3 regions of the Mesobacillus sp. MER 48 genome follow, and region 3 is predicted to be linked to each of the others. Evidence: riboswitches for the same ligand, from Rfam matches in the RefSeq annotation. Region 3 holds a riboswitch; each other region holds the start of a gene.
What was found. A riboswitch is a leader RNA that binds a small molecule or an ion and turns the genes downstream of it on or off. The one in region 3 is predicted to bind cyclic di-GMP.
Positions count from the first base shown of each region.

Region 1: another riboswitch for cyclic di-GMP. It lies ahead of M3593_RS18740 (YncE family protein); the one in region 3 lies ahead of M3593_RS15915 (DUF5667 domain-containing protein).
Region 2: another riboswitch for cyclic di-GMP. It lies ahead of M3593_RS18575 (hypothetical protein); the one in region 3 lies ahead of M3593_RS15915 (DUF5667 domain-containing protein).

Region 1 is NZ_JAMAUR010000006.1:111,403-117,774, reverse strand. Features, by position in the region: gene M3593_RS18740 (YncE family protein) at 1-2,172, opposite strand, end outside; cyclic di-GMP riboswitch class I at 2,288-2,372, opposite strand; gene zupT (zinc transporter ZupT) at 2,521-3,330, opposite strand; gene M3593_RS18730 (peptidylprolyl isomerase) at 3,608-4,486, opposite strand; gene M3593_RS18725 (S1C family serine protease) at 4,499-5,896, opposite strand; gene ribH (6,7-dimethyl-8-ribityllumazine synthase) at 6,059-6,372, opposite strand, start outside.
Region 2 is NZ_JAMAUR010000006.1:81,070-87,441, forward strand. Features, by position in the region: gene M3593_RS18555 (Gfo/Idh/MocA family protein) at 1-131, shown strand, start outside; gene M3593_RS18560 (lactonase family protein) at 201-1,256, opposite strand; gene nadE (ammonia-dependent NAD(+) synthetase) at 1,476-2,297, shown strand; gene M3593_RS18570 (hypothetical protein) at 2,349-2,693, opposite strand; cyclic di-GMP riboswitch class I at 2,933-3,017, shown strand; gene M3593_RS18575 (hypothetical protein) at 3,292-3,516, shown strand; gene M3593_RS18580 (acetyl-CoA C-acetyltransferase) at 3,570-4,754, opposite strand; gene M3593_RS18585 (GntP family permease) at 4,818-6,260, opposite strand; gene M3593_RS18590 (acyl CoA:acetate/3-ketoacid CoA transferase) at 6,298-6,372, opposite strand, start outside.
Region 3 is NZ_JAMAUR010000004.1:225,287-231,658, reverse strand. Features, by position in the region: gene M3593_RS15920 (sporulation protein) at 1-223, opposite strand, end outside; gene M3593_RS15915 (DUF5667 domain-containing protein) at 1,106-2,368, opposite strand; cyclic di-GMP riboswitch class I at 2,454-2,536, opposite strand; gene M3593_RS15910 (pirin family protein) at 2,608-3,453, opposite strand; PreQ1 riboswitch class I at 3,670-3,714, shown strand; gene M3593_RS15905 (QueT transporter family protein) at 3,720-4,205, shown strand; gene M3593_RS15900 (phospholipase D-like domain-containing protein) at 4,357-6,372, opposite strand, start outside.

The DNA of each region.
Region 1 (6,372 bases), on a different contig from region 3:
CCCATCCATTAACCTTACGGAATCCCAATTGAAGTTAAGTGTTCCTTCTGTCATATCTGCAGTGAAATTTTCAGGTACTGGTATTTCAAATGTAAATGGAACAGTATTCATTTGAGGAGAATGGGCTCCTCCAAATAATGATTTAACTCCAAAGGTAACGGTTTCTCCGTACATACTTTTCAATTGCATGTCAGTAAGTACATATGAGTTATTTATTATTAAAGAGTCGTCCAGCTTATCAAATGATGTTTCTGTTGATTTTTTTGAGTAAAGGTAATATCCATCTCCTGTTGCCGTATCCCAACTCAACTGAAATGCATCTTCCGGATTGAATCCAACCTGAAGATTTTTTACTAGCTGCTCTTTTAAAGCGGTGAGAGATTCGAATCGATATAATGCTTGTTTGTTAGAGAGATAGATGAATATTTGGCCTGCCTGATCCATTTCAATAAATTGTACTTCCGCAGCTTCAGGATAACCATAGACCTTGCGGTGATCAGCCCGGTTATAGATTCCCTCTTCAGTAAAAACATAGGAATCATTTACATTCAATATCTCAAACTGATAATTCCATTTCCTTTCGGCAATACCAGGATTGCCTAACTGGTGCTCAGCATAAAAAATGTCGTTGTTATCCACAATGACTTTCCTTGATGGATATGAAAATCCTAAGCCATCTTCCGCAACCACGGAACCATCTTGGGGATTCAGGATGTATAAATTTGATCCAGAACTGCCTGATTCACCTAAATAAAGACGATTATTAACAGAATCGAATTCAATATCAGCTTCAAAGTATGTGTCTGAACCTACTTGACTTTCTGTCTGTGTTGTTAAATCAACATGATAGATTTTCACATGTTGATCTTCAGGTACATAATATAAATCTGTTCCGTCTGTTGCAATATTGTATGGTGACTGGGTAGTAGTCACTGTACTGATACTATCCCCATGATTCAAGCCAGTAACAGAGATATTCGTACCACCATAATTTGCAATGTACAACTGATTTCCAACACGGTCAATATCAGTTGGCATTGAACCAATGAACCTGGCGTGTTCTACTTCCAATGTTTCAGAGTTGATATAAAGCAGCAAATTATCATGCTTTGAAATTGCGTATATCTTCTTGTTCGCCTCATCCATTACCCAATCTTGAAGGGGTGGCAATGATAGTTTATTGTTTACAGGTTCATTGAATTGAGCTGCAGGAGCCGTAAAAGAAGCAGTTGATTTCTGGATTGTGCCGTCAGTGACATTGTACAAATAAAGCTCGCCATTCCCGACTAAAAGTTCTTCCACCTTAAAGGAAAATGAATGAACTTTTTGATACGTATCCCTTTTAAAAACACCTGATTTCGTATATACAAAATTCTCATCTGTTCCGAGGATTTTAGCCGCAGTTTCAGATTCTGGATCTTCAAGGTATGAACCGTGAATATTACCTAGATTAAGTGAATCCAGCTTTCTGCCTGCGAAAAATATATCATTCCCATCAAGAATTAGATTTCTTTCTGGATAACTAAAACCATAGCTATCATCATATGTCATTTCTGACTTTAATGAATAATCAGTGGTTGATATCGCCTCAATTGTCGAACCTGATATGCCTGATTCAGCAATATATAAAGTATCCTTTTCGTTATTCAATATTAAGTCTGGCTCATGGAAAGAAGAATATGTATCTCCCTGGATAGTAATCTCTTTATCTAGAAAAGTAGTAAGATTATATTCATAAAGACGCGAATCTTGATCTTCCTCAACATAAAACAGCTTATCACCGGTAATTTCGATCCTATACGGAGCACCAAGTGTAGTAATATATTCTTCTGTAATTTCAGTTGTAGTTAGATCGAAGACAACAATTTTCTTAGTATCTGGCAATGCAATATACAATTCGTTGTTTACCTTTTTAATATCAGAAGGCCTGCCTTGCAATGAAACTGACTTTTCCAATTGCAAAGTAGCAGCGGATAAAATTTGAAGATTTCCTTCTGCAGTTACGGCATAAATTTGGTTTGTTTGCTGGTCAAATATCCAGTCAGCTAAACTGCCTTCTATTTTTAACTGGCCAGTGGCTTCTGCTGTAGCGATCGTGCTTGGAAATATCGGACTTAATGAAGATAGTATTAAGAAAAAAATTAATCCTACATTTAATATTCGAGTTTTCATAACTTCTCCTCTCACACTGTTTTTATTGAAATAAACTAAAAAAACTCCTTTCTGTCAACGCGCCCAATACATACGGGTACCGTTGCCAAAAAGAAGCTGATAAGTTTCTTTTCAATTCGGCAACCCGGCTATCATAGCATTCCTGCCTTAGACCCGTGGCTTTGCGTCCGCGACTTTAGTCGTGTTTGCCATTATCGTTGACAATTTTTGTCGTTTTTTGTTACTTTTTGCTCATGTTTAATACTATATTAGTCACAGTTTGATTTCAATGAATTTTTGGTAAATTTTCTTTTTATGTAAAAAACTATAATAAAAACCAGCTGATTTGCTGGCTTTTATGGCAATTATTTATATAAACAACAACAAACTCACAGCCATGACCGCCATACCGGCTACCAACCCATAAATCGCGAGGTGTGATTCATCGTATTTTTTCGCGGCGGGCAACAGTTCATCAAGTGAAATGAAGACCATGATTCCGGCAACCGCGGCAAAAATGACGCCGAACATAATATCGTTCAAGAATGGCATCAGGAACAGGTAAGCCGCCAGTGCGCCGATCGGCTCTGATAACCCGGACAAAAATGATAGCTTGAAAGCTTTCTTTTTATCTCCGGTCGCGAAATAGACTGGCACGGAAACGGCGATTCCCTCCGGAATGTTATGGATGGCAATGGCAATCGCAATGGCAACACCTAATGCAGGATCCTGGATTGCGGAGGTGAAGGTTGCAATTCCCTCCGGAAAATTGTGAATTCCAATCGCAAGCGCAGTGAATGTACCCATTTTCAATAAAGCTGCGTCGTTGGAAGGTTTATTGGAGATGTTCATATCCTCAACTTTCTTCAGTTCATGAGGATTTCCCTGCTTCGGTATGAACTTATCAATTAAGGCAATCAATACAATTCCCGCGAAAAAACCGCCCACGGTCGCCCAGTTTCCCAATTGCACGCCCATCGCCGAAACGAGAGCATCCTTGGCTTTGACAAAGATTTCAATCATCGATACATAGATCATGACCCCGGCTGAAAATCCAAGAGCCAGCGAAAGGAATTTTGTATTCGTCCGTGATGTAAAAAAAGCAAGGACACTGCCAATTCCTGTGGCAAGGCCTGCAAATAATGTCAAACCGAAAGCAAATAAAATCTCCTCTGTCATTGATATTCTCCTTTTAAAATCGATATTTGTGCTGACCCAACGGGAATTCATCGTCTATGTCTGTTACCTGAATGAATCCATTCAACAGTTCGAAAAATAGTCTTACACTAAAATGTTTCCTTTGGTAAACTTTCAAGATGCAAGAATCCCTTTACCCTAACAATATATGCATTTACCCTAAAAAGTTTCCTTAAGTAAACATTTTATCGTATAAGAAACTCCTTCTGCAAGAATAAAATACAAAAACCCCTGCAAAGCTGCAGAGGTTCCTTCAAAACTATAGATTTCTTTTAATTTTGTAATCTGCCTTTTTCTTTTCAAGCCAGTTTGGATATTCAGTCTGGATTTTTTGGTCGAATAAAGATTCCTTGATTTCTTTCTTATGATCCTCGAATACCGCCGTCTTTGCCGCTTTTTTATCGGCAACTTTAATGATATGGTAGCCAAAGTCTGTTTTTATCGGGGCACTGACTTCCCCCACTTTCATTCCGAAGGCTGCCTCCTCGAATTCTTTCGCCATCTCTCCCTTTCCGAAATAGCCGAGGTCTCCTCCTTTAGCTGCATTGCTTGCATCCGTGGAATATTCTTTGGCTAATTCAGCAAAGTCTTTGCCACTGTCCAGCTCTTTCTTGACTTTCTTTGCCGTTGCCTCATCTTCGACTAAGATATGGCTTGCTTTTACTTGTTCTTTTTGATCAAAACTTTCTTTATTTTCCTCGAAGTATGTTTTCATTTCTTCTTCCGTCACTTTGATAGAAGGTTTAATCATTTTTTCAGCAAGGAGATACATGTGAATGTCCTCCCTGATCCTGTCGATTGACACTTTGTTCTGTTCAAGTGCCGCTGCAAAAGCATCTTCACCGCCATAGGATTCTTGGAGTTTTGTCAGTTCTTCATCTATTTCATTTCCCGTTACTTTTACCTTTTGCTTATCAGCTTCCATTTCAATCACTTTATTGGTGATCAGTGAATCCAATGTATCGGCGCCATACATCTCCGTTAATTTTGTGTTCAATTCATCCTTTGTGATTTTTTCACCGTTGACGCTCGCTGCTGTCTCTGTTTTTGAAAAAGCTGTTGCAAAAATCAAGAGAAGTGCTAAGGTAATTACGGCAAAAGTCAGCATCAATTTATTCTTTTTCATATAAGCAATCATTATTTCCCTCCATTATTCAACACTTGAAGCAGACAACACAACTTTCAAAGTTTGCTGTTTGCCGTCACGGTAAATTTTCACCTGTGCACTGTCACCCTTTTTAAGCTTGGTATACATATATCTCCTTAGGTCACTCGCACTTTTCACTTGTGCATCATTGATGCCGACGATGATATCTTGTTCCTGAAGGCCTGCTTTGGCTGCTGCGGAATTTGGATCGACGCTGGTAACCATCGTACCGGAGTCCACATTGTCTGGCAGATTTTTGAGATACATTTCAGGGATCTGCTCCAAATCAGCAAGACTTACACCTAAATAAGGGCGTTCAACTTTTCCTGTTTCAATCAGCTGGTTGACGATTGGCAGTGCCTCCTGGCTCGGAATCGCAAAGCCAAGGCCTTCCACTCCATTTTGCGAGATTTTTAAACTATTGATTCCAATTACTTTTCCATCTGTATTGATCAATGCGCCGCCGCTGTTCCCCGGGTTAATTGCTGCGTCGGTCTGGATGACATTCATTTCCCATTCCCCGGCAGAAGTCGGCACTGAGATGGACCGGTCAACCGCACTGACGATTCCTTGAGTGACAGTCCGTGATAAGTCCAGGCCGAGCGGGTTTCCGATGGCCAGTACCTGGTCGCCAGGTCTTAAGGCTGAAGAATCACCGAATTCGATGACATCCGCCGCCTTGGCTGCCTCGATTTTAATAACCGCCAAATCAGTTAACGCGTCTGCTCCGACCACTTGCGCATCAACCTTCTCGCCATTATACAGGGAAACCTCCACCTTGGATGCACCCTCAATGACATGGTTATTCGTAACGATAAAGGCATTATTCCCTTCTTTCTTGAAAATCACCCCAGAACCAGAACCGGTTTCAACATTGCCCTGGCTGCGGGAAAAAGGATTGCTTTGCTGCTGAATATTGGTGATACCGACAATCGATTTAGAGGAATCCTCAATGATATCGGCAATCGATCCTGAGCTTTTTGCAGATGTAGGGGTCGTCACAATATTTGAACTGCTTTCTGCTGCTGTTTCCGTCTGGGCCTGCTCCTTTTGCCCAGCATCTGTTTCGGTAAAATTAACAGCCGCAAGCGTTATAGCCGAACCGACCACTCCAGCCATGACAGTTGATAAAATGCTTTTGAACTTATTGGACTTTTTGACCGGTTCCGATACAGGGTACCGGGGTTGCTGATCATTGGCCGGTTTGGGTTCATGGTACCGGGACTCCTGCTCGTTGACCGATTTCGATTCATGGTAGCGGGATCCCTGCTCCTTGACCGCTACCGATTCATGATACTTGGATTGCTGCTCCTTGACCGGTTCCGGTTCATCGTGCCGGGATTCCTGCTCGTTGACTGGTTCCGATTCATCATAACTGGATTGCTGCTCAAACTCTTTCATGGTATTTCCTCCTCGTTTGTTAACTTGTTTTCATCATAACCAGAAATTATGAACAAATTATTAACAAACTAAGGCGAGGATTTTAAAAGTTTGGGAAGACTTTGCTAGTCGTGGCCACATAAAAAAGCTGCAGACATGGTAGCCTGCAGCTTCTTTAAAAGATTACATTTCAATATTTTTCATCAAATTTGCCATTTCGATTGCCGAAGCCGCTGCGTCCCAGCCTTTATTGCCTGCTTTCGTTCCGGCGCGTTCAATTGCCTGCTCGATTGTATCGGTCGTCAGGACACCGAAGATGACAGGGACTCCTGAGTTCATCGCCGCGGCTGATACCCCTTTGGCAGCTTCATTGCAAACATAGTCAAAATGCGGAGTGGAGCCCCGGATGACGGTTCCTAAAGTGATGACTGCATCATATTTATTGCTCTTTGCCATTTTTTGCGCTACCAATGGAATTTCGAATGCACCAGGAACCC
Region 2 (6,372 bases), on a different contig from region 3:
AATTCATTACATTGATCCAGCAAGGAAAGCTGGAGTCGGTAAACAATTCGCTTGAAAACTCAAGGATCACCATGAAAATCCTTGATGAAGCCAGATTGCAAATGGGTGTCAGCTTCCCGAGCGACAAATAGAAAAACAGGCAGGTGCTGCTAAGTGCACCTGCCTGTTTTTCATGGTATCGGCTGTTTATGGAACGATCCTTAGTAATGTAAAAATTTTACGCAGACAGGGTCCGGGACTTGCACATCAGACTGTAATAATGTCAATCTGCCTGTTTCTGTGTTACGAGAATAAAGCGTGACATTGCTGGAATTCTGGTTGGCGGCAATCAGGAATTTCTCGCTTGGGTCAAGCATAAAATCCCTTGGCCAATTGCCTTCAGTTGAAGTGTGTTCAACAAAGGTGAGCTTGAAGCTTTCTGGATCCACCTTGAAAACGGCAATACTGTCATGGCCGCGATTGGCAGCGTAGATGTAGTTTCCGTCAGAAGAAATATGGATGGCACTTCCCTGATTGTTTTCGGTGAAGTCTGCTGGCAAGGTTGTGATTGCCTGAAGTTGTTCAAAGCTTCCATCTTCAACATTGTATTTTAAGACAAGCACCTCAGAGCTGAATTCTGTCATCAGATAGGCAATTGTGTTGTTTGGATGGAAAACAAGATGTCTTGGACCGCTTCCTGGTGCAATATTCAATACACTCTTTTCAATCAGCTGACCGTTGTCCAGGGTGTAGGTGATCAGTTGGTCGATGCCAAGGTCGATCACTGCCGCATATTTCCCGTCAGGAGTGAAGCCGGCATAATGCGTGTGCGCTTTTTCCTGCCGCTCATCCGGTCCTGAACCCTCATGGACCACGCTTGATAACACATTTTCAATACTGCCGGTTTCAGCGTTCAGCAGATAAGAATCTGCAGTCCCTTTATGGTAATTAGCGGATAAAAGCAGAGTGTTTTCCGGGTTCACGCTCACATGGCAGGGAGATGCTCCTGGAGCAAGCTGTGAATCGATGAAAGATAATTTTCCGGAGTCAAGAATGTTGAAGCCTGCAACTCCTCCGGAATCACCTTCTTTTGCGACTGCATAAAGGAAGCGGTTGTCATCGCTGATTGTCAGGTAAGTAGGGTTTTCCAGAGCTGCAGCTGGTTCCACATCAAGGATTTTTCCATTTGCCGCATCCAATGTGAAAGAATAGATCCCCTCGCTGTTGCCTTTTGTATAGGTACCGAAATAGCCTTTGAACTTTTCATGGGTTGCCATTATGAATGCCTCCAATTTAATTCGCGTTAATACTATGGTTTATAGTCTAGCAAAAAAATCATGGCAGACAAAATGTTACGTCCACCATGGTAATGGGTAAAATAAACATGAGCATTTTTGGTATTGGGATGTTAGGTTTTCTGACGAAAATCTGGACTTTGGACTTTAGAAGGGATATGCTCTTTTTTGAATAGTTTTTCGTGAATTAGGAGGGTTATCATGAGCTTGCAAAAGCAGATAATTGAAGATTTGAATGTGCAGCCGCAAATTGATCCCCAGCAAGAAATCAGGAAAAGAATCGATTTTTTGAAGGAATATTTGCTTACATCAAGGGCGAAAGGGTTCGTTCTAGGCATCAGCGGCGGCCAGGATTCCACTCTGGCGGGGAAACTTGCGCAAATGGCTGCGGAGGAATTGCGGTCAGAAGGCAAGGATGCCAAATTCGTCGCTGTCAGACTTCCTTATGCGGTGCAAAAAGATGAGGATGATGCTCAGAAAGCACTGGAATTCATCAAGCCGGATCAAACGATCACCTTCAATATCCAGCCTGCTGTCGACACCTTCAATACCCAGTTCGAGGAAGCGATTGGCGAGAAGATGACAGACTTTAACAAAGGAAATGCAAAGGCAAGGATCCGGATGATCACCCAATATGCTATCGGCGGGCAGGACGGCTTGCTGGTGATTGGGACAGACCATGCTGCTGAAGCAGTAACCGGATTTTTCACAAAATACGGGGATGGAGGAGCTGACCTGCTGCCGCTTACCGGCTTGAACAAGCGCCAGGGCAGGGAACTGCTCAAAGCATTGAATGCAGAATCGAGACTGTATCTGAAAGAGCCTACCGCTGACCTTTTAGACAACAAGCCGCTTCAATCTGATGAAACCGAACTTGGCGTCAGCTATGAAGTAATCGATGATTATCTTGAAGGAAAGCAGATCGACGAAGCAGCAGCTGCCAAAATTGAGGGCAGATATCTTGCTTCAGAGCATAAACGGCATGTTCCAGCGTCCATGTTTGATTCATGGTGGAAGGAATAAGCACAAAAAAGGCCTGGCTAAGATTTTCAACCAAAAGCCAGGCTTTCCTTTTTATTCAGTTTGCGCAATAGCTAACTGTGGCGCATCCTCTTTGTCTGTCACTTTGTCGATTTTATCGGTGAACATCTGGAAGACCCGCTTTTTTTCTTCCAACTCCTTGATATACTCTTTCAAATCATTGAATTTCTCCTCAAATGGCTGATGATACAATTCGCGAATCTTCCTGTTCAGGTCCGGATTCACTGTTGACTGGACAACCTGCTTCGTGATGTTGAATTTATATGTATACACTTTAAGCTCATTTTTAACTTCGTCATACTCCGCATCTATTTCTTTAAGAATCTCTTCAATTTCTGCTTTCCATTCATCTAGCGACTTTTTAACATGCTGTTCCATAAGGATCCTCCTGCCATTCGCCTGTAATAAAGCTTCTTCCTTTTATTCTAGCAACTGAACTTTACATAGAGATTGCTGGGATATTACATTGTGAAAACAATGCGCTAATCAAAGTTGGCGCCTGAAAGGGTTGTCTATCTTTCATGCGATCACAAAGTTATAGGAAATTAGACTCATCTTTGTAATTAATTGGCGAATTTTGTTGAAAGTATGGTTCTAAAGTTTTATATTTTAAGTAGAACTGAAAAAGGCAAACTTATCGAAAGGTGAGGACGCAAAGCCACGAGTCTAAGGCCATGCTGCTAGGATAGTCGGGTTGCCAATAAAAGATCGGATGAGTATAGAACATATCGGTGAATGGTATTGGTTGACTGTTTGCCAAAGGAAATCCGCCGTCTTTTTTGGAGGGTTTTTTTTATTCTTCCTGGTCCATTCTGCACAATCATGCAAAAAGAACTGAATTTCACGTTTGCCGAGTGTGAGAAAGGATAAATAAAACTTAAGTATCTTGACAGGACGAGTGAAAATAATCCTTTTGGCAGGTTTTGTTTTTAGGAAAAAGGATTTTTGAAAAATAGAATGGAAGGTGGAGGAAACGTTGACTGTATTGTTTGGGACGGTAGAGTACTTTGAACGGGAGATAGAGTTTCATTTAACAGATGTTGAAAAAAGGGAAAGGTTCCAGGAAGAAATTCAGCAGATACAAATGAAGCTGGAAGAAGAGCTTCGGAATGATTTCATCTGTGACGAGAGGCTAAGAAGGGAATGCCTTGAGAATCTATCAAATGCATGCAGTAAATTAACTGAAGATTATGTAGTTTGATAACTACTAAAATATGAAAGCCTGTGGTGCGGACCACAGGCTTTTTCTATTGATTAAACATTTTCGATGATCGTTGCGACACCCATTCCGCCGCCTATGCAGAGGGTGGCCAGTCCGTATTTTTGTTCTCGTTTCTTAAGTTCGTGGATGAGTGTGACTAGAATTCTTGCTCCGCTTGCTCCAATTGGGTGGCCAAGCGCAATGGCACCGCCGTTGACATTTACATTCTCCTCGCTCATGCCAAGTTCCTTCATGACGGAAAGAGCCTGTGCCGCAAATGCCTCATTCGCCTCTACTAAATCGATATCCGTTAACTCCATTTCCGCTTTCTTAAGGGCTTTCTTAACAGCGCTAACAGGCCCAATACCCATGATGGATGGATCAACGCCCGCAGAAGCATTCGCCTTGATGGTTACAAGTGGAGTAACTCCTAGTTCTTTTGCTTTTTTGCCACTCATCACCACAACTGCAGCTGCGCCATCATTGATTCCAGAAGCATTGGCTGCGGTTACGGTTCCGTCTTTCTTGAACGCAGGCCGTAACTTGCCAATCTTTTCAAGAGTGCTGCCGAATTTAGGATGCTCATCCTGATTGACAATAATAGGATCGCCTTTACGCTGTTTCACTTCTACAGGGACGATTTCATCCTTGAAGCGTCCGGAAGTGATCGCTGCTTCTGCCCGATTCTGGCTCTTGACTGCGAAAGCGTCCTGTTCATTGCGCGAGATTTCATATTTTTCGGCAAGGTTTTCGGCAGTAATACCCATATGGTAGTCATTAAATGCACATACGAGTCCATCGCCAAGCAATGTATCAACGAGTTTTTGGTCGCCCATTTTGAAGCCTTCACGCGCACCTTTGAGAACGAAAGGCGCCTGGCTCATATTCTCCATTCCGCCAGCGACAACGATATCGGCTTCACCTGCTGCAATTGCCTGATATGCCAGGTGAACGGCCTTCAAACCTGAGCCGCATAGTTTATTGATTGTCATGGATGGGCATGTCTCTGGAAGTCCTGCTCTCATGGCAGCCTGGCGTGCCGGATTTTGACCAAGCCCGGCTTGAAGGACATTTCCCATGATGACTTCATCGACGGAATCAGCACTAATATTTGCTTTTTCCAATGCAGCCTTAATAGCGGCCGCTCCAAGATCAACTGCAGATACCTTTGAAAAAGCTCCGCCAAAAGCTCCTGTAGCGGTCCTGACCGCACTTGCAATCACAATTGAATTTTCCATTTTTACTGCCCCTTCCGAATTAAAGTTAAGAAAGGGGGAATTGCTCCCCCTTTGTTGTTATTATTATACTAGTCCAGTTAACTTGTAGACTGCAATAATGAAGAATACAGCCAATGTTTTTATTACAGTAATAGCAAAAATATCTTTATAAGATTGTTTATGAGTTAATCCGGTAACAGCAAGCAAAGTAATAACTGCACCGTTGTGAGGAAGTGTATCCATTCCGCCTGATGCCATCGAGATGACACGGTGCATGACTTCCGGCGGGATATTGAATTCTGTGATTGCCTTCATGTAAGTATCAGCCATTGCACTCAAAGCAATCCCCATACCGCCTGAAGCAGATCCAGTCACACCTGCAAGAGTTGTAGTCGTTACTGCTCCATTGATGAGCGGATCTGTGAATGTTGTTGAAATTCCTTTACTCACAACAGAGAATCCTGGAAGAGAGGAAATGACTCCGCCAAAACCGTATTCAGCCCCAGTATTCATCGATGCAAGCAAGGCACCGCCTATTGCAGTGTTGACTCCAACTTTAAATCCTCCGGTAACCTTCTTCCAGTCATATAAAAGAGTAGCCAGGATGCCAAGAATCAACGCCAGTTCAACGGACCAGATTCCAACTACTCCAGCCATCTGGACCGTACCATAGGATTCAAGACCAATCTTTGAAAAATCAAACCCATTCGGATACCATTTTGGCAGATTCACTGTGAAGAATTTGTTAGCTACACCAACAAGCACTAATGGTACGAATGCAAGTACAGCTCTTATTGTGCTCGTTTTAGCAGTCATGTCAATGTTGCTGACACCTTCATCTAGTGCCTCAGCTTCTGCTGCAGCAGCGGATTCTGCATTATCAAATCCGTAGAAACCTTCGCCGCGTTTTGCAGCTCTCTTTCTAAGAGTTTCAAGATAAAGCATGCCTAATGTGAAAACAAGGATTGCACCAATGATCCCGAGGGCAGGTGCCGCGTAAATATCAGTCCCGAAGAAGCTTGTTGGAATAACGTTTTGGATCTGGGGCGTGCCTGGAAGTGCGTCCATCGTGAATGTGAACGCTCCAAGGGCAATCGTTCCCGGAATAAGCCTTTTAGGAATGTTCGCTTCTCTGAATAAGTTTTTAGCAAAAGGATAGATGGCAAATACCACAACGAACAAGCTAACCCCGCTGTATGTTAATATAGCGCCCATCAACACGATTGCTAGAATGGCACGGGTGCCGCCAACCAATTTAATGATGGACTTAGCGATGGATTCGGCAATCCCAGACATTTCGACTACCTTACCGAAAATTGCACCAAGCAGGAAAACTGGAAAATAGTTTTTGATGAATCCGACCATCTTTTCCATGAAGATGTTGCTGAAAAAGGGCAGTACGTGGCTTGGGTCCGTCAGCAGCACAGCCAAAAGGGCAGCGATTGGTGCAAAAAGGATGACTGAATACCCTTTGTAAGCTGTGAACATCAATAATCCAAGGGCTAATAGTATAATGAATAGCTCCATATGGGGAACTCCTTTCTAAAACACAAGTTTTGATGGATCAGATTGCTGCAATATTTCGTAAGCCAGGAGTTTTTTTATCCTTTAAACCCATAGGTTCATCCATGAAAATCCT
Region 3 (6,372 bases):
CTACATCGATTAAGACCTTATCCAGTGTCTCTTCCTGTTCTGTCTTTAAATCAACCATGACAAGAATACATTCAATTTGCTGCAGTTCCTGTGCAACCGTCCCGCCCTTGATCAAAAACTTCCCATGCACAGAATCTCCTGGGGTCAGAACATCCTTCTTTAAAATAAGGTCGATCTGGGCGGAGCCTACTCCTAGCAGTGACATATACTTTCTTAATAACATGCTGTTCCTCCATAACGTTAACTTTTTTAGATTCATCGTGCGTGGACCCTATTATGGTCAATTCACTTTTATTACCATTCATCTGTATAAGATGTTCACTTCAATAGCGTTACACTCCGATATTTCAATTTATGTTAACAGTTCGCAAATGCTTCTGTGTCGTTTCTAAAAAGGTGCCATTATCAAATATTTTTCCCCTAATTCTTCCTGGGCACTTTTTCAGACACATATTCTCTCTTTATGTGACCCAAATCTTCCTGTGGGCACTTTTCCGGGAACATATTCCCTTTTTATGTGACCCAAATCTTCCTGCCGGCGCTTTTTTGGGCACATATTCCCTTTTTATGTGACCCAAATCTTCCTGTGGGCACTTTTTCGGGCACATATACCCTTTTTATGTGACCCAAATCTTCCTGTGGGCGCTTTTCCGGGAACATATTCCCTTTTTATGTGACCCAAATCTTCCTACCGGCGCTTTTTCGGGCACATATTTCCTTTTTATGTGACCTAAATCCTCACGTTCGCACTTTTCCGGGCACATATTCCCTTTTTATGTGACTCAAATCTTCCTATGGGAGCTTTTTCGGGCTATATACTACGGAACGGCTTTAGCGCAACCGAAAATATAATAAAAAAACCTTCACCTGCCCTGGTGAAGGTAAGAAAACAATAAAAGACCTTCACCATATTTGGCAAAGGTCTTGCTAACAACGATTGTTGCCAACAAAGCCGGGAGTGACCTCCGGAATGACGACTCTGTTGTAAAAGCTACTCCCCTTTAGGAGAACTATTCATTTTGATACTATCATCGTACATAAAAACTTGAATACAGTCAAATATTCTAAGCGGATCGGTTTCCTCTATCGAATAGTACCTGTAAACTTACTTTCCGTTTTTCTTCTCTTTTTCATTGTTTGGATTACCGTGGCTGTCATCATCTTCCTGCTCGTCGTCTTCCACTTCGTCATCTTCTTGCTTTTCTTTATTCTTCTTTGTTTCTTTTACTGCCTCTTTACGCTTCTCTTCAGCTTTTTTCGCTTCTTCTTTACGCTTCTCTTCAGCTTTTTTCATTTCTTCCTTACGCTTCTCTTCAGCTTTTGCTGATTCTTCTTTTTGCTTTTCTTCAGCCTTCTTTTCTGCTTCGCGCTTTTGTTCTTCCGCTTTCTTTTTAGCTTCAGCTTTCTTCTCAGCAGCCTTCACAGCGGCTTCTTCCGCCTTCTTTTCTGCATTTACTTTCTTTTCTTCTACTTTTGAAGCAGTCGTTTTCGATACCGTGCCGGCAACTGTAGCGGCTGCAATATTAACTTGCTGGTCAGCCGATTCAGTCTCCACATTTCCTTCCTCAGTTTCCATTTCTTCTTCAGGCTGTTCTGCTTCTAAGGAGCCTTCATCTTCTGAAATTTCACCACTATCATCTGCATCAGTCTCTTCATCGACTGAAGATTCTTTTTTACCTGCTGCCAGTCCTTTCAACTGTGAAGGATGGACACCCAGCTGCTTGGCTGCCTTTCCAAAACCAACCTTTTCCTCTGTATATAAAACGGCAATCTCTTCCACTGTCTTGCCAGCTGCCTCTGCAAGCCAGAAGATTTGTGCGATTTGTCCATAACCCAACTCCTGCTCACGCAGCTGGGCTACCCTATCCTGATCAAGATCCTTTACCACGTTAGCAACGATCTTTGCTTGTTCTGTTGCTTCTTCAACTTCTTCCTTCAATTCATCTTCGAGTTCTTCGGTAAGCCCTTCCTCAAGATCAGCTGCATTTTCCAACTCTTCTGTCAGCCGGTCTTCTCCATCGGAATCGGTCCCGTCTTCAACAATGACCTCCGTGACCTTCTCTTGCGCTTCCTCAAGCGTTTCTAAATAATCTTTTAACGCCTCTTGTACGAATTCTGTCTTTTCCTCCTCTGACATAGCTGCCGCCTCAGCCAGCCTCTCGTTCGCAAACTCTAAAAGCAGCTCGGCTTCCTTTTCATCATCAAAGGTAATTAAAAGCTTCAATTCTTCAAATAATTGATCAAACGTAAATAAAAACTCGTCTGGTGTCGTTCCGGGATCTGCAGTTTCAATAACTTCCTCTGCGGATACTCCCGTACCAAAAGCAAGCAACCCGATCAAAATTGTTGATGCGAAAAACTTTTTCATTCCAATTTCCCCCACTAATATATTGGAATTAAAATCAAAAAAGTGCTGTCCGAAGAGCAGCACACATAAATCGACTATGTGAACCTTCGGCAACTGGCTGGCATGGTCATGACTTTAGCCCCTGTAGTTTTGCGTCCCCAGGTTTCCCTGGATTTGCCTTTATCGGATTTTAATTCTACTTTTATCATACTTATTCGACACGAAAAAATAAATAAAAATTTTTAAAGTTTGCACCACAGCTACTTCGCTTCCCCGCCAAATTTCCCTTCCTGGTAATCCCGGTATGCCTGGCGGATTTCTTCCATTGAATTCATGACGAATGGACCGTATGCAACGACTTCCTCTTTGATTGGCTGGCCAGAGTAAACCAAAACTCTTGAGCGCTTATTCGCTTTCAAAGATAGGGCGCTTAAGCCTTTGCCAACATCATTGTAAGTTAAAGTTGCTGCTGAAGATTTCTTTAGGTTGGTCTTGCTTTCACCAGCTTCAAGTTCACCTGAAAGTACATAAAGGAACGCATTATGTGTCTCTGGAAGCTCATATGTGAATTCAGCACCTTCTGACAGGCGAATTTCAGATAAAGCAAATGGCACCAATGGTTCCAACGGTCCCTTTACACCCGCGGTTTCTCCTGAGTAGACCTTCAGTGTGCCGCCATCGAATGGGACAACAGGCGCCTCTTCGTTATATACATTCTGATAAGAAGTGGTTGTGCCTTTCAGCTCTCCAGGCAAATTCAGCCATAATTGCAGCGTATGGGCAATGTCGTTTTCCACCGCCTCCTCGGCATGCCTCGCTCCGCTGCCGGCGTTCATGTACTGGATATCCCCTGCCTCCAGGATGCTGTGGCCTCCATGATTATCGATATGTTCCAGTCTGCCGTCAATGACAAACGTAATCGTTTGGAAGCCGCGATGTGGATGGTCGGAAAAGGTTCCGCGCTTGAACCAGTCCTCCGCCATTAGAATGAACGGGTCCAGTTCCCTCCAGTCTTGCGGGTTCAGTACCATTCCTGCCTGCACATGCGGCATGACCCTCTCTTCATATTGAACGGTCCAATGCTTTTTTATATCTCTTTTAAACATTTTTATATCCCCTTTCCAGGTACTTCAATTTTTACAGGTCATTTTACCTTCCCAGTTGCATTAAATTATACCAATCGCAGGTATTATTTTAAATCAAAGATACTTTAAGCTGAGATAAACCCTATCTTAATCAGAGTCCAAGTCCCAAACTGCTATTCTAGAAAAATGCCATTGTGAGAAGGTCTTTCATCCTATATAATATAAATTTGGCTTTTAAATATCGTGGTTCGTAACCATCCCACGTAAAAAAACTAGGAGAGATGAAAATGAATACGAGAATGATTGTCCGAAACGGGATTCTTGCTGCATTGTATATTGCCGTTTCCGCAGTTATCCAGCCATTCGGCTTTACCAATGTACAGTTCCGCGTATCGGAAATGTTCAACCACCTGATTGTTTTTAACAAAAAATTTTTCTTCGGAATTGTATTAGGTGTGTTTTTAACAAACCTGCTCTTTTCCCCGATGATCGCTTATGACCTTGTTTTTGGGGTTGGCCAGTCAGTGATTTCTTTATGGATTACGATTTTCACTGCAAAATATATCAAGAATATCATCGGCCGGATGTTTGTGAATACTCTGGTGTTCACCTTCACGATGTTCCTGATTGCGCTTGAATTGAATCTAGCATTCCAGCTGCCGTTCTGGTTCACATGGCTGACAACAGCCGCAGGTGAATTCATCGTAATGGCTGTCGGCATCCCAGTGATGCTTGCGATCCATAAACGAGTGAATCTTGAGAAGTTGGTATAATTTTAAATAAACGGTTCAGCAGAAAAGTCAGGAAAAGCAAATGTCCATCACCCCTGCTCCACAGGCAGTGAAATAAAAAGAAGGCAAAACGATTTCACTCGTTTTGCCTTCTTGTATGATGTAACTCTTCCTTGCTCATGCTGTACTCAAACTACTGCAATACTCCGCCAGCCTGGACGTAACGGGCATTGAATTCCTGAAGAAATTGGTTCGTAACTGCTGCATCGTGAATGATCAGCATGTTTTCGTCATTAACATTGTTTCCATTGTTGCTCCAGTTCGTCGATCCGACGATGACAGTAGGGTCACTGTTTGTATCGGCGTCAATCAGCATGGTTTTACTGTGAAGTTTGCGTATTTCTGCATCCGCATAGACTGGTGCGGGATTGTTCCAGCGTGTGTTAGGATTGTTCACACTGGTTTGCGAAGCAGTCCTCCCTGTCATATCCACACTCGCGGACCACCACTGGTTCCAGAAATCCGAATCGAACAAACCTTTCACATCAAATCCAGTCAAGGTTCCTTCCATATCATTATAGGAACCCTCCCACTTATTCTTCAATTCATCCGCTAACGCCTGGTCGCTCCATGCAAAAATCGAGAAGTATGTATTAAAGTCAGCTTCATTCCGAATCACATCAGCCATTTTGCCAACAGCGTTATCCCCAGCTGAAAAATAGATTTCAACCTTCTTACCATTGATATCTAAAACATGTGTGGTGTTATCTGTTTTGCGCGTGCTGAAGTTTGAAGCAACTGGATCTGGATTCAATGCATTGCTTCCCCACATCTCATTGAATTCTGTTTCATAGATGCCGGCAAGCTGTGGCCAGTTAATTTCAACAATCTGGTTTTGGTTGCCGTCAAGGATGCCCTGCTGCATGTTTTCATCAGTACCATAAAGGCCTGTCACGGTAAAATTCCAGGTTCCTGTGAATACCCAGCGATCATCCACTATTGCGAATTTGTTATGCATCTGGTTTCCTGGCCCATAGTAGCTTCCTGCCGATTTTTCCTCTGCTTCAACAAAAAGCCGACCAGTAGTATCACTGTTTCCAACTGTCACAGTTACTTGCTCAATATCTGTAACGCCGGCAGGCAATCCCTTTTCCGTTCTTTTGGCACTGTCTTCAACGGCAAACATAGGTGAGTCTGAAAAAATGACAATATCATCCTCAGTTCCAATGACCGCATCCTGCCCGCGCTTCATTTTTTCAAGATAGAGCCGCATTGTTTCAAATCGTTCTGCGTAATGCGGGTCTGCTGCTTCCTTGGAATCCGCAATCACTCGCACATCCACACCCTGTGCCGCCTTCTGGATCAATGTATCAACCACTCGCGGCAGGTTGATTTCATAGGTGGCAAAGTCAATGCTCGTTGTTGCAGAATTTAATCTTTTGATTAAGATATCTTCAAAGTTTACATTATAGTTCGCTTCGTTCCCCGCAGAAGCATATTGCGGAAAGGCACATTTATTAAAATAGACATTCATCGCGCCTTCTGCCTCAGAAACATTATTCAGGCGCTGCGTCCTGTCATCACAAACACTTGGCGTTTCAGGAGGAGTTGTATTTCCGCCGGCATCACCACCCGAACCGCTGCCATCAGTGGCCGTTGAATTCAGGGCCTTTGGAGTCCCAAGGCCATCGGCATAACTTGCATTGGCTGTCGCCCAGTTTGTCGAATCAAGTCCGGCAACAGCTGGATCAATCCGTTCCATTGTCGCTTTTGCCGTATTATCACCTGCATACCATGAGTCGACCTCATCTATAACAGCACCTGCGGCATTCATTAATTTCAGATATTCAGCTGTATTGCCAAGCGAGCCGCTGTAAATCTGATCAGCCTGGATCCCTGTTACGGATTGGTCATCTGTCTTTTCCAGCAAAAAATAGCCATATGCCGGAATCGTCCCGCTCAGCTTGATTGCCGGGGCACCATCCGTGGCATTGAGCTGCCAGCCATCGAGCACCACATCAGAACCTGAATTGTTGTAAAGCTCAATCCACTCATCGCTATAACTGTTGTTCGTGCCCATCCAGGCGATTTCATTGATGACGACATTCCCAGTCCCTGCTGCTTCCACCTTTGATACAGCGGGCAGGAATGATGGGTAAAGCGTGAAAAAAAATAAAATAATTGCAGGAAAAACAGAAATCAACTTCTT